2 regions of the Vibrio sp. HM8-C genome follow, and region 2 is predicted to be linked to the other one. Evidence: riboswitches for the same ligand, from Rfam matches in the RefSeq annotation. Region 2 holds a riboswitch; the other holds the start of a gene.

Region 1 (7,529 bases), on a different contig from region 2:
GTTGCGACAACTTCACCAACATTGGCAGCAGAAGATGCGCCTGCGTCAGTTGCAGCTTTAACCGCACCCACATCGCCACGAACAACCACTGTTACCAAGCCAGAGCCGATTTTTTCGTATCCGACAAGGACTACGTTTGCCGATTTGACCATTGTGTCTGCAGCTTCAATTGCAGCGGTTAGACCACGGGTCTCGACCATTCCTAGTGCTTCTTGTTGCATATTTATACCTCGTAGTATTTTCATAATGTTGCGCAGAGATATTAGAAAAGTCGGACGAAAAATAATGGTTTAGTTTGTGGGATTTAATTGCGACTAATTAGTGCTATATGTGAAAAAATTGCACTTTAAAAATGGAGGTATAAGTAATTTCAGGGTTCATGAGGAATAGGCTATTGGTAAAAAATTGCTATTTAGCTATTTTTTTATTGTTTATTTTTGTGACATTTAGCAAAGTTACAAATAATTTGAAGTTAGTCATAAATAACGGATTTATGGGACTTCCGTATCAATAATTGAAATTTAATCTAAGCAATATTTTACCTTTCGTGATGTTGTATAAGTTGTTGTAAATAAACATCATTTAATCTAATTTTGTGCATTTTTATTAATGGGTATTTAAAAAATACCTATAAAGTGTGAATTGATGGCAAAAAAGTAACAAATTAAAAAAATATACTTTATGTCGAAGTTTTTCATTTCATGAACCGTAAGTTGGCTTCGTGGAATAGGGGTTATATTTATATTTAATTAAATAAACACCTTATATAAGGCAGCGTTTATTTCTATAAAAAGGAACATAATGTCATGAGTAACCTACGAAACGAATGTATATCTGAGTTCTTCGGAACAGGGCTATTTTTATTTTTTGGTGCAAGTTGTTTGTCTGCTATCAAAGTCGCTGGAGCGTCTTATGGTTTGTGGGAAATTTGTATTGTGTGGGGCTTGGGGATCTCTCTAGCCGTTTATCTAACTGCAGGCGTCTCTGGTGCACACTTGAATCCAGCGGTAACCATTGGCCTTTGGCTGTTTGCGAACTTTGACAAACGTAAAGTGATTCCTTACAGCTTGTCTCAAACTGCGGGCGCTTTCTTTGGTGTTGCAATGTGTTACCTAATTTACAAAGACCTTTTCACCGCATATGAAACGGCCAACAATATGGTGCGTGGTTCTGAAGAGAGTCTCTACTTGGCCGGTATTTTTAGTACCTATCCTCATCCTGCCATTTCCGTTTTCCAAGCAGCCTTTGTAGAAATCATTATTACCGCAACACTTATGTCATTGATCCTTGCTTTGACCGACGATGGTAACGGTGTTCCTAGAGGTGCTTTGGCTCCGCTATTAATCGGTATTCTTGTTGCAGTTATCGGTGCATCAACAGCCCCATTAACAGGATTTGCAATGAACCCTGCACGTGATTTCGGACCAAAACTATTCGCTTATTTAGCAGGATGGGGAAATGTTGCCATGACTGGCGCACGCGATATTCCTTATTTCTTGGTGCCAATCATTGCTCCGATCATCGGCGCATGCGTAGGTGGTGCAGGCTACAAATTCTTTATTGGTAAAGGTTTAGAAGCGGAGAAACCTTCAGCAAAGGAGGTTGAGGGCCAGACACAACTTTAACGTGTACAGAAGTCGTTCTGGATTCACCGTTTTGCTAATGAGTAGAACCAACAAAATATAATCCTATGCACAGGTATTTAAAGCTGCGAGTTGTAAAAGGTGAGGCATCATTTTTTACAACAGCAGCTTTAAGTATGACGTTGAGATTACGTTTAACGTGAAACTAGGGTCTTAAAGCCCCAAGGAGCAACAATGGATAACATTATTATTTGCCCAAGTAAGTACGTACAAGGACCAAACGTGATGGATAACTTAGGGGCGTACGTTAAGCCGCTAGGGAGTTCTGTTATTGTGCTTGCCGATAACTTCGTTACTCAGTTAGTAGAAAAAAGAGTGAGCGTAAGTTTCAGTGAGCAAAATATTGAAGGGTACTTTGCACTTTTTGGTGGTGAATGTTCACAGCCAGAAATTGAACGTTTAACTGCCGTTGCAAAAGATCAGCGAGTTGAAGCTGTGGTGGGTATTGGTGGCGGCAAAACACTGGATACTGCGAAAGCCGTTGGTGCGGAGCTTAGTATTCCTGTGGTAATTGTGCCGACGATAGCGTCAACTGATGCACCCACCAGCGCATTGTCAGTAATTTATACGCCAGAAGGCGAGTTCAGCGAATATCGCTTCTACACCAAAAACCCTGACGTTGTGATTATGGATACTCAGATCGTAGCGCAAGCGCCGACACGTCTACTTGTTTCTGGTATGGGGGATGCACTCTCTACCTATTTTGAAGCAAGGGCAAACGAGCGTTCCGGTAAAGGAACTATGGCTGGCGGCGCACCAACAAAAGCGGCGCAAGCGTTAGCAAAACTCTGCTTCCAAATTCTGATGAGCGATGGGTTGAAAGCTAAAGTGGCGTGTGACAACAACCTTTCAAGCCGTGCTCTGGAAAATGTTGTTGAAGCCAATACCTATCTTTCCGGAATCGGATTTGAAAGCTCTGGCTTGGCTGCTGCACATGCGATTCATAATGGTTTGACACTTCTAGAAGAGTGCCATCATTTGTACCATGGTGAAAAAGTGGCGTTTGGTACCATTACTCAGTTGGTTTTAGAAAATGCACCAATGGAAGAAATCAATGAAGTGATCGAATTCTGCTGCAATGTTGGGCTACCAACCAATCTAACCGATATGGGTGTTCTGCACATAGACAAAGATAAGCTACTCAACGTGGCGAAAGCAGCATGTGCAGAAGGGGAAACTATCCACAACATGCCATTTAAAGTGACCCCAGAATTAGTCCTTTCTGCGATTCTCACTGCTCATGAATTAGGTAGTTAAAATATTGGAATAAACGTCTATTTTATTTCTTGTCTGAGTGATATGAATAAATTTTTTCACATTTATGTCACTTAGACAGGTTTTTTAATTTCGTTATATGAATAAATTAAAGTGTTTCCTTTCTCTAAGTAAATTAGTTGTATGTAACAATTAATTATCAAAATATTAACCATCAAAGTTTCTTTACATAAATCTGACGAAATAAATTGGTTAATTTAGTTACTGATCACTTATTTGTTTCCATCTTGGTGCTACATATAAACTCGAATTTCGGGACGAAGTATTTTGTATCGTATCAATGGACTAAGAAGGTGGTTATGTCTTCTGTTACCTCATTAGACTCAGCATTAATAAGAAAGATCGCTTCAGATTTTGCACAAGCGACAGAATTAGCCGTGGTCGTCGTAAATATACATGGAGAGGAAATATCAGAACGATTTAACTTTTCAGATTTCTGTCAGAAGATCAGACAGAACCCCGAACTCTACAATCAATGCATGCTCAGTGATAAAAGAGGTGGTCTCAAAGCCTCTGTTGATAACAAACCATGTGTGTACCAATGCCATGCTGGGCTTACGGATTTCTCAATTCCTTTGATCGTTGAAGGACACTTGGTTGGCTTTGTGTTGTGCGGGCAGGTAAGACTTATCGGCCATGAAGATGAGTCCATTGAAGGGATGGCACACACCCAAAATATGTGGGAAAAAGACGAGGAGCTTCGTCATTGTTTTGAAGATATTCCAGTTGTTGATTACCAAAAAGTCCTGGCTTCTGCCGAGTTGCTGCAACTAATTGTTGAGAACTGTATTCGTAAGCACATTAACCTTGTAGTGATTGACGATACTGGCATTAACGACCAACAAAAGCTCTCTATCAATAACAATGATCATAAGATCAAAAAGGCGTTGCGCTTTATTGAGCACCATTTTAGTGACGACATTAAATTGGAAGATGTCGCTGCCCATATCTATCTGAGCCCTTACTACTTTTCGAAGTTATTCAAGAAACATCTTGGCATTGGTTTCAATGCGTACTTGAATAATTGCCGTATTATGCACGCCAAGAAAATGTTAAAAAGCAGTGGTATCCCTGTGGCGACAATTGCGAAAAATTTGGGATTTTCTCAGACTAGTTATTTCTGCAAGGTATTTAGAAAAAATTGCAGTATGAGTCCACAAGAATATAGAGATAAACATTATCAAGATGCGGTAATTCACGATTAGTTGATCTAGAAAATAAGTGATTTAATTTTTAAGTGGCACTTGAGTTTAATAACCGGTGCCACTTAACATATTTGAATATTGCACAATGACAATAAATTACCATTTGTATGTTTTAATTAACTCTGTAAGATACTGTTTTAAATGGTTGTTTAGGTTAGCATGACAATTTATTACCATTGAAGGTGATAATTTGGCAGAAATTCATCATCATGGTAGCCAGAATTTATTAACTAGAAGCCTATAGTGAGATTTAGGAACAAGATATGTAGTTAGTTTTAGTTGTCGAAACACGATATTTCAATTTGGTTATGCCCCAGACTGGGCATATATCCCGCAAGGGATTACGGAAGTGAGGTGAGAATCCTCCGCAGCCCCCGCTGCTGTAATGCTGACGACTTGGTTATACCACTGTTTCATAGGTGAAACGGGAAGGAATCAAGAAGGATGAAGCTAAGCCAGAAGACGAATCAAGTTGAACTCAATAACTCCTTCGGTGGGAAGAGAGTGAGAGAAGTAGGTTCCTCTCTTAAGACCCTACGACTTTTCACCTGCCCACCGTCCGTTCAGAAACGTAACTGAAAGTGGACTATGAAAGCATTACTTATAGCGGGCACAAACAGCGGAAGCGGCAAAACAACATTCACATTAGGTTTACTAAGAACCTTGTGTCGCCGTGAGCTAAAAGTTCAGCCATTTAAGGTTGGCCCGGACTACATTGATACCGCTTGGCACAGCAAAGTTGCCAACGTTCCATCCCATAATTTAGATTCCTTTATGCTCGATGAGCAGACTGTTAACGCCTTATTCCATCAACAAACACAAAATGCCGACATCGCAGTGATAGAAGGTGTTATGGGGTTATTCGATGGCTATGGCACCGATCCATACTATTGCAGCAGCGCAGGTACAGCCAAAGCACTCAAATGCCCAGTGATTTTAGTTGTAGACGGTAAAGCTATGTCGACATCAGCTGCCGCGATTGTTATGGGCTTTCAGCAGTTCGGCAAAGAGATAAACATTGCAGGTGTTGTATTTAATAACGTCAATTCAGATAAGCACTACCAGCTTCTTAAACAGGCTGTAGAAACCTATTGCCACATTCCAGCTTTTGGTCGATTACCTAAGTTACCCAATATTGAACTTCCTTCTCGTCACTTAGGTTTGATGACTGCTCAAGAATCACAAGATATGGATTCTCAATGGGATGAACTGGCTGACGCTATTGAACAGTATGTTGATGTTGATCGCTTGCTTAGTGTTGCTTGCTCTCAACTTTACCAAGGTACAACGCAGACGATTTATCAAGCGATGGAAGGTAAGGGTAAAGGCTTAGTTGTGGCAGTCGCAATGGATAAGGCATTTAATTTCTATTACCAAGCGAATCTTGATCTCCTAACCAGCTGCGGTGTTGAAATTCGATATTTTAGCCCTCTAACGGACTCACAATTACCTGAATGCGATTTGCTGTATATCGGTGGCGGATACCCTGAGCTATATGCTGAGAAGCTGTCGAAAAACCGTTCGATGTTGCAATCAATCCTTGCGGCTCATCAAGCCAATTTGCCCATTTATGCAGAGTGTGGCGGATTGATGTATTTAGGGAGTTCACTTTCTGACAGTGAAGAAAACATCTATCCCATGGTCGGTATCTTGTCAGGTCAAAGCGTTATGTCTAACAAGCTGAATCGCTTTGGTTACTGCAATGCAAAAGCAAACGTAGACACTTTGTTGTGCCTGTCTGGAAATGAGTTACGTGGTCACGAATTTCATTATTCCGATTTTGTTACGGATATGGAGCCGGCATTCACACTGAGTAAAGTCCATGAAGGCGAAGTGCTTGCAACCTGGCGAGGTGGTTATCAAGTAGGTAATACGTTAGCGATGTATCTCCATGTGCATTTTGCGCAGTCTCCGGAGATGTTGCTTGAGTGGTTTAAGAGGGCGCGAAGCCTATGATGACCTTAACTCTATATTTCACCGCGTTCTTTATGGATCTGTTGATTGGTGATCCTCACAGTTGGCCCCATCCTGTACGTTTGATCGGGATTTCAATTTCCAATATGGAGAAACGAATCCGACAAATCTTTAGCAGCAAAGTATGGCTCTATATCGCTGGCGGCATTTTGTGGCTCTGGATTGTTGGCACTGCAGGTTTAATTACTTGGGCAGTGATTCATTTGAGTTATGACATCCACTGGCTACTTGGGACAGTTGTCGAGCTTTGGCTTGCATTCACTGTGCTTGCGACAGGCTGCTTAAAAGATGCGGCTTATGAAGTGCTAATCCCGCTGCGTTCTCATAACCTTGAAGAAGCACGCCTCAAAGTCTCTTACATCGTTGGACGTGATACCAGCCAACTGGATGAAAAACAGATCACCAGAGCGACAGTCGAAACTGTGGCTGAAAACACGGTAGATGGTGTGATTGCACCGATGCTCTATCTGTTTATAGGCGGTGTACCACTTGCGATGGCATACAAAGCGATCAATACCCTTGATTCTATGGTTGGTTACAAAAACGATCGCTATAGAGAGTTGGGTTTTGTCTCTGCGCGTTTGGATGACGTGGCGAATTTTATTCCTGCTCGTATTTCTTGGCTGCTGTTTTCATTGTCTGCCTTCCTAATGGGGTGCAATGGTAAATCTGCATTTACCGTTGGTTGGCGAGACCGATATCAACATAAAAGCCCTAACAGCGCTTGGTCTGAAGCGACGGTCGCGGGAGCGCTTGGTGTGCAACTTGGTGGTCCAAGTAACTACTTTGGTCAATTGGTAGAAAAGCCTTGGATTGGAGATTTCCTTAGAGAAATCGAGCCAGAGGACATAGGTCAATCAACGCGCTTAATGTACTTAACGTCAACCTTAGCTCTACTTCTATTTTCACTCGCTTACATCATTGTTATTTAGGGATAGCCGTATGAACTTTATTCAGCAGCCACAACGAATTGAATCGACGAGTTTTGAAATCATCGACGAGATCATTGCCACTGAATTTCCTGATTATCAGTTTGCTAATGAACTTGAAAAGAAAGTCATTACTCGTGCAGTGCATACTACTGCCGATTTCGACTGGCTGGAGATATTGAAGTTCTCACCGGATGCTTTAGCGACGTTGCAAACGGGTATTTATGAAGGCTGCACATTCTACACCGATACAACAATGGCTCTCTCTGGCATCAATAAGAGTCTTTTGAAGCAGTTTGACTGTGACATTAAATGCTACATCGCTGACCCTTGGGTGGCAGAACAGGCGAAAGCGCAATCCAAAACACGCTCAATGATTGCGGTAGAAAAGGCCTTAAAAGATGAAGGTAACAAAGTGTTTGTGTTCGGCAATGCACCCACTGCTTTGTTTCAACTGCTAGAAAGTGCGGTCAATAAACCTGTCATGACCATAGGTGTCCCCG
Region 2 (7,529 bases):
AAATAAACCAATGTTTTTGAATATCGCGATTGCGATTATTGGCGGTGCAATAATTTCTCTAGTTCCAGGCATTCCTCCAGCTGTAAGTTTTATTGTGGGTGTTGTGGCAGCAACTATTGTATTCAAACTTTTCCTATCATCACCCTCTATTAATGAAGACGAAGATCCAGCATTACCAACTAAAACACTTTATGTCGGTAACTTGCCATACAAAGCGAATGAGTCCCACGTACGTGACTTGTTTGCCCAACATGGTGACGTGTTCGCTGTTCGCCTAATGAAAGATAAGCGAACAGGAAAGCGTAGAGGTTTTGGTTTTGTGGTTATGGCCGCGACACACGCTCAATCAGCGATTGATGCATTGAACGAACATGATTACATGCAGCGCACATTAAAAGTTAGGATTGCAAACGATCCTAAACACCCTGAAGAGGATATGGACGAATAGCAGAAAACCCGAGCTGCTCTAGTCTTTCATTCAGTGCACTTTCTTCCCAAGGAAGTGCACTTGAATAGATTGTGTGCTTGTTTTCTGAACGAGCACCGCTTTCTACACTCAGTAAGTCTTTTACCCGTCTTGCAATCGCTTCACCCGAATCCACCAGCACCACGCCTTTCCCTAACACATGCTGTATTTCATCCTTAATAAGCGGGAAATGAGTACATCCTAAAACAGCGACATCTATATGGTCGATGAGTGGACTTAAGATACTTTGCAATTCCTGTAAGTCTATTGCTTTACCCCTGAGTTTTTCTTCCGCCATATCGACAAGGCGTGTTGAGCCAAGCAGCTCTACATTTTTGTCGGCAGAGAAGCTACGAATAAGATCATGTGTGTATTGGCGAGTAATGGTTGCAGGGGTGGCAATAAGCCCAACGGCTTTATTCGCTAGTGATGATGCAGGCTTGATTGCTGGGACAACCCCAACAACAGGTATAGATAACTTAGAACGCAATGTCGGAAGCACAATGGTACTTGCGGTATTGCAAGCAATCACGACTATGTCGAAACCTTGTTGTTCAACTAACCCGGTAATTAACCGCTCAACCCGCTGCAGTAAAACGCTCTGTTCTAGTTCTCCGTATGGATAGGCGGCATTGTCAAATAAGTAGGTATAAGAGAGTTGCGGGAGACGCAATTCAATTTCTCTATAAACAGATAGACCACCGACACCAGAGTCGAAGATTAGGACTTTAGGAACAGATTGATTAGACACAACGGGAACCAGATAAGTACAACGATAACGCAGCGATCATACTCGCTCTATATCAATTGGCAATGATTGTTAAAACAGCAAATTGCGAAAAACCGCCCGAAGGCGGTTTTAGGTTTTATTAAAATTGGTATGCGATGCTTGCGTAGTAATTTCTATCTTGCGTTTTAAAACCCTTAGCAGTCTCGTAGTCCTCATCAAATAAGTTGCCTACTCTGCCACTGACTGTAACACCATTAGCAAAATAGTAAGATGTGGCAAAATCAACCAATGAATACGGATCCAATACAGTTGTGTTGGCTGTATCGTCATAACGCTCGCCTTGATACAGGTAACTTAAGTCAAATCTCCATGCAGCTAATGCATAATTGAGATTCCATTTAGCACTATGTTTTGCTCTACGCGCCAGTTCATTCCCCGTCGACTTGTTCTCTGTATCTAGGTAATCATAAGAGATACTGTGAGCAATAGGTCCGGTCTCAAACTCAGCGTTCACTTCTACACCTTTGATTTCTGCCTGGTCGATATTTACATATGTCGACCCCGTATAAGCAACCATCTTATCTACTGCACTATAGTGACCAGCTACACGCCAACTGAACAGTGCATAGGTACCTTCTAGAGCAATTTCACTACTTTCCGTTTCTTCCGGTACTAGATTTGCGTTACCTTCATAACATCCCCATTCACTACATTCCAAAGGATAGTAAAGACTATTAAACGTTGGAGCCTTAAAGGATGTACCATATAAACCAACCGCTTTCAGCGATTCCGATAATTGATAACCCAAACCAAATTGGTATGTCCAGAATGAACCATAAGCACTGTTATCATCCCAGCGGAAATTACTTTCAGCCGAAAAGTTACCTTTATTTAGATAGCTCCCCACATAAATAGCTGTATTATCTCGCTCTGTTTTCGTGTAATCAGCAGAAGTCACCTTTACGTTTTCACGATACCATTCGGCACCACCTACAAACGACAAATCTTCACTGGTTGCATACAAATTATCCCACGATGAAACATAACGATTAGTCGCATAAGTGCTTGGTGAACTTCCTTGCCCATAGGTCTCTGCATCATCCTGGTTTGCTGCTAGAGTTAAATGACTTTGCCACTTATCTTGTTGATACTCACCCACTACAGCCAGATTATATAAATCGCCATCGGTTTTATCGCCACCTGTTCTATCAAACTCTACGTATTGTTTTTGGTAATACGCATTGGTTTTTAATGTTAATTCCGAAGAGATCTTTGTTCCAGCATCAATCAACAAGTACTGAGATTTATATCCATCGTCATCTGAATTTGCGCCCGTAGTATTTAGCGGCTGAACATCATAGCCCTCTGCTGCCTTATGGGTAGCCGCTACATTCAGCCAACTTTCTGAAGCAGAAACTGCCGCCAGACTGGCTCCGACTTCATAAACACCATCACTACCAACACCAGCTTTCACTGAGTTATGGCCATTAGTATTTTTAGTCGTAATAATGTTAATTACACCACTAACTGCATCTGAACCGTATACTGCTGCACGAGGGCCACGCAGTACTTCAATACGCTCCACACCGTTCAGAGGAATAGCAGATAGATCTGCAGATCCTGATGTAGCACTACCGATGCGAACACCGTTAATCATGACCAAAACGTTTTTACTCGCGCGACCACGAATATATAACTCTGAGCTTTGACCCGGTCCACCTTGGTTTACAACCTGAACACTAGGTAATCGACGTAATACATCTGTTAATGATTGCGCTTGAATCGCATCAATTTCTTCACGAGTTACAACTTCAACTGGAGCGATAGTTTCGTTTACTTTGGTCTCAAAACGGTTCGCAGTTACCACAACAGTCTCATCAGCCGTTGCTTCTTGTGCGTATGAAAAAGAGGTATAAGAAAACAGCGACGCCACTGCCACCGCTAGAAGGGATTTATTCATTATATTGTCCTAAATCGCGTTAATCCTACCGAGCATGGGTCCATCCCATTGGTTTGCTCGGCTGCTGGCAGGTCTTCGGACTTGAGAGCACATCTTTTACCTACTTACTCGACTTCCCACAAACGTAGTGTCTTTTGAGTTTTCGTTCTCTCTTACCGCTGCGCGTCAGTTCTGGATTTTCACCAGATTCCCTCTTAAGTTATTTTAGCCGTCTAGGCTTCTAAACAACACCAGCGTGCCGTTGATAGTATTGAGCAATCGATAACTTGTCTAGCATAGATTGATATAAGCTATAGTTTTTACGTGCAACAAAACATCAATTTTAGAACAAGACTGGACATAAGCGGGAGATTGAATAAAATCTGCGCTCTTTATTTGAACGTACCAGAAAAAGGTAAAGCAATGGCGACTCTTGATGTAAACCCAGACAACTACCAAGCGCAACTGGATGAGAAAATCACTCGACTAGGAGAGATGTTTGAATCATATGGTGTGCCTGAGTTGGAAGTCTTTGAGTCTCCGGCTCAGTTTTACCGTATGCGAGCAGAATTCCGTATCTGGCATGAAGGTGATGAGATGTACTACATCATGTTCAACCAGCAAACTCGTGAAAAATACCGTGTTGATCAGTTCCCAGCTGCAAGCCGTCTTATCAACGATTTGATGCCTCTGCTTATTGAATCAATGAAAGGTAATGACACTCTACGTCGCAAACTTTTCCAAGTGGATTTTCTATCAACACTGAGTGGCGAAGTTCTGGTATCACTGCTTTACCATCGCCAATTAGATGATGAATGGATTACTGCTGCAAAAGCACTTAAGCAGACTCTGCATAATGAAGGTTTTAATCTCAATATTATTGGTCGAGCACGTAAAATGAAGATTGTGCTAGACCAAGACTTTGTGGTCGAAAAACTGAGTGTGAACGGTAAACCATACATCTACCAACAAGTTGAAAACAGCTTTACCCAACCAAACGGTAAAGTGGCTGAAAAAATGCTGGAATGGGCTGTCGATTGTACTCAAGAGAGCAAAGGCGACCTTTTAGAACTTTACTGTGGTAACGGTAACTTCTCGCTGGCATTGGCGCAAAACTTCGATCGCGTGTTGGCAACCGAATTAGCAAAACCATCAGTACACTCTGCGCAGTACAACATTGCTGCCAACAAAATCGATAACGTACAAATCATTCGTATGTCGGCAGAAGAGTTTACCGAAGCAATGGAAGGTAAACGCGAATTTAATCGCCTGAAAGAAGCTGGTATCGATTTAAAGAGCTACAACTGCAATACCATTTTTGTTGACCCGCCTCGTTCTGGTATGGATATCGATACCTGTAAAATGGTTCAAGGTTACGAGCGAATTCTCTATATCTCATGTAACCCAGAAACATTAAAAGAAAACTTAGATGTTCTATGTGAGACACATAAAGTGACTCGCTTTGCTCTGTTTGACCAGTTCCCATATACCCACCATATGGAAGCGGGTGTAATGCTTGAACGCAAAGCCTAATCACGTTTTCAAATAAACCGACATAAATAGAAAAACGAGCCCAGTGGCTCGTTTTTTTGTATTCATTAACATTCTATTATTCTGAACGTCCGATAAATCCGAGTTTCTTTCCTACCCATAGCAAAAGCAGCAGAGCCACTATTATCGAGAAGAAATTGGAACCCGCTTCTGGATACTGAGCTTTCACAAAAGCAGAGTGACCAAAGGCTCCGACAAAGAAACATGCCAAACCCACTAACGGAATATCTTCTGCTACTGGGTTACGTAGATACTCTTGATACAACGCCTGCACAGACAGCACTAAAGCGATCACAGGGAAAATGGAGAATGGGACTTCGCTAATGGTCATCCAAGACAACAAAGCGTCCCCACACATACCCGCGATGAGCGCGAGTACCAATGTTTTACGTTCTGAACCATGATTAATGGTGCTACTACTTTCATTCGACATTAATTCATCCCGCCTTTTAGTCGATTACGTTCACGTTCTTTGCGATACCAGAAAGCGCCTTTGGCTATCATTCGCAACTGCATGATGAGACGTTCTGCAAGTTCATCGCGTTCACGTCTCTCAAGGTCTAATGCTTCTGCACCAGAGCTAAAAACCAAAGTAACTGAGGCTTCTGCTTGAGTAATGGCTTCTTCACGATTCATCCCAGTCGCAATCAGATATTCAGAAAGTTCTGCCGAAAAATGCTGTATCTCACGAAATACAGCGGTACGGAATTCGAATGAAGTGCCTGAACGCTCGCGTAGTAAAAGGCGGAATACGTTTGGGCTGCTTTCAATGAACTCCATAAATGTTTCCACAGAAGTGCGAATCACACTGCCCTCTTTAACAATACGCTGGCGAGCCTGACGCATCAGTTGGCGCAGCAACAAACCGCCTTCATCAACCATGGTCAAACCGAGCTCATCCATATCTTTAAAGTGGCGATAGAAAGATGTCGGTGCGATTCCTGCCTCACGCGCTACTTCACGTAAGCTCAAATTAGAGAAACTACGATCAGCACTTAATTGGCTAAATGCCGCATCAATCAGCGAACGACGCGTTTTTTCTTTCTGTTGTGCGCGAATTCCCAAGGATTTCATTTTAAGCCAAGTCCTGCCAAGTCAGTCACCAAAGGCGCCTACTATAGCGCGATTAACCAACATATCTAAGAGGCAAAACAGACCAATTTGAAGCGCCAGACAATTTCCTAACATAACCGTTGCATTTTTCATCAACCATTCGACTCAAGCGCGAAAACACCAATATTTGTTCTAATCTCGTGATCATCTCCACTCTATAAGGGGTTTAGGTTTCACGCCTAGCACAGATCAGTTAAAATCTCGCTATCGCAATGTTAACCAAATTATAACAAGGATTTTCTATGGCACTGAATAACCACTTTGACGTCATCGTAATAGGCAGTGGACCTGGCGGTGAGGGTGCAGCAATGGGGTTAACCAAAGCGGGATTGAATGTCGCCATTATCGAAAAAGAAACCAGCGTAGGTGGTGGATGTACACACTGGGGTACCATCCCTTCTAAAGCATTGCGTCATGCGGTTAGCCGCATCATCGAATTTAACAGCAACCCTCTGTTCTGTAACAACAACTCTAGTTTGCACTCTACATTCTCATCCATTCTTGGTCATGCGAAAAGCGTGATTGATAAGCAGACCAGAATGCGCCAAGGCTTCTATGACCGTAACCAGTGCAGCCTTATTTTTGGTACGGCACATTTTGTTGATGCCAATACCGTGGCAGTAACCAAAGCTGACCACACGGTTGAACACTACACTGCCGATAAATTTATTATCGCGACAGGCTCTCGACCATACCGTCCTGACGATGTCGATTTCAACCACCCTCGCGTTTATGACAGCGACTCAATTTTGAACCTCGAGCACGATCCACAACACATCATCATTTACGGTGCTGGAGTCATCGGCTGTGAATATGCTTCGATTTTCCGTGGATTGGGCGTTAAAACCGACTTAATCAACACCCGTGACCGTCTGCTATCATTCCTAGACAACGAGACATCAGATGCGCTTTCTTATCACTTCTGGAATAGCGGTGTGGTTATCCGCAACGATGAAACCTACAGCAAGATTGAAGGTACCGATGATGGCGTTATCGTTCATCTAAATTCCGGTAAGAAGATGAAAGCAGACTGTATGCTTTACGCGAACGGTCGTACCGGTAATACAGACAGACTAAATCTTGAAGTGGTTGGTTTGAAACCGGATTCTCGCGGTCAGCTGAACGTAAATAGCAACTATCAGACTGAAGTGAGCCATATTTATGCTGTTGGTGATGTCATTGGTTATCCAAGCCTTGCAAGTGCAGCTTATGACCAAGGGCGCTTTACTGCTCAAGCGATCTCACAAGGTCAAGCAACCAACAAGCTAATTGAAGATATCCCGACTGGTATTTATACCATTCCTGAAATTAGCTCGGTGGGTAAAACGGAACAAGAACTCACGGCAGCAAAAGTGCCTTACGAAGTAGGTCGTTCATCATTCAAACATTTGGCTCGTGCGCAAATCGCGGGTAAAGATGTGGGAAGCTTAAAGATTCTTTTCCATCGTGAAACCAAAGAGATCTTAGGTATTCACTGCTTTGGTGAGCGTGCTGCAGAGATCATCCACATCGGTCAGGCAATTATGGAACAAAAAGGTGAAGCCAATACCATCGAGTATTTCGTCAACACCACCTTTAACTATCCAACCATGGCTGAAGCGTATCGCGTGGCTGCATTAAACGGCTTAAACCGTCTGTTTTAAGCAAAGCAGAACAGTAAAAAACGCAGCATAAGGCTGCGTTTTTTACTTGATTCAATGTCAAATCGTGGTGCTTTACCACTGTACGTG

Evidence for each region. A riboswitch is a leader RNA that binds a small molecule or an ion and turns the genes downstream of it on or off. The one in region 2 is predicted to bind cobalamin.
Region 1: it holds a riboswitch for cobalamin, as region 2 does, so the genes downstream of both, ACOSVQ_RS05765 (cobyrinic acid a,c-diamide synthase CobB) here and ACOSVQ_RS18445 (TonB-dependent receptor domain-containing protein) in region 2, are expected to answer to the same signal.

The regions. Positions count from the first base shown of each region.
Region 1 is NZ_JBMMKS010000003.1:199,830-207,358, forward strand. Features, by position in the region: gene pduA (propanediol utilization microcompartment protein PduA) at 1-221, opposite strand, end outside; gene ACOSVQ_RS05750 (MIP/aquaporin family protein) at 807-1,625, shown strand; gene ACOSVQ_RS05755 (glycerol dehydrogenase) at 1,818-2,900, shown strand; gene pocR (transcriptional regulator PocR) at 3,218-4,123, shown strand; cobalamin riboswitch at 4,410-4,609, shown strand; gene ACOSVQ_RS05765 (cobyrinic acid a,c-diamide synthase CobB) at 4,712-6,079, shown strand; gene cbiB (adenosylcobinamide-phosphate synthase CbiB) at 6,076-7,029, shown strand; gene ACOSVQ_RS05775 (cobalt-precorrin-8 methylmutase) at 7,040-7,529, shown strand, end outside.
Region 2 is NZ_JBMMKS010000020.1:376-7,904, forward strand. Features, by position in the region: gene ACOSVQ_RS18435 (RNA recognition motif domain-containing protein) at 1-448, shown strand, start outside; gene murI (glutamate racemase) at 417-1,217, opposite strand; gene ACOSVQ_RS18445 (TonB-dependent receptor domain-containing protein) at 1,336-3,156, opposite strand; cobalamin riboswitch at 3,206-3,406, opposite strand; gene trmA (tRNA (uridine(54)-C5)-methyltransferase TrmA) at 3,559-4,668, shown strand; gene ACOSVQ_RS18455 (YijD family membrane protein) at 4,745-5,119, opposite strand; gene fabR (HTH-type transcriptional repressor FabR) at 5,119-5,760, opposite strand; gene sthA (Si-specific NAD(P)(+) transhydrogenase) at 6,042-7,442, shown strand; gene ACOSVQ_RS18470 (class I SAM-dependent methyltransferase) at 7,515-7,529, opposite strand, start outside.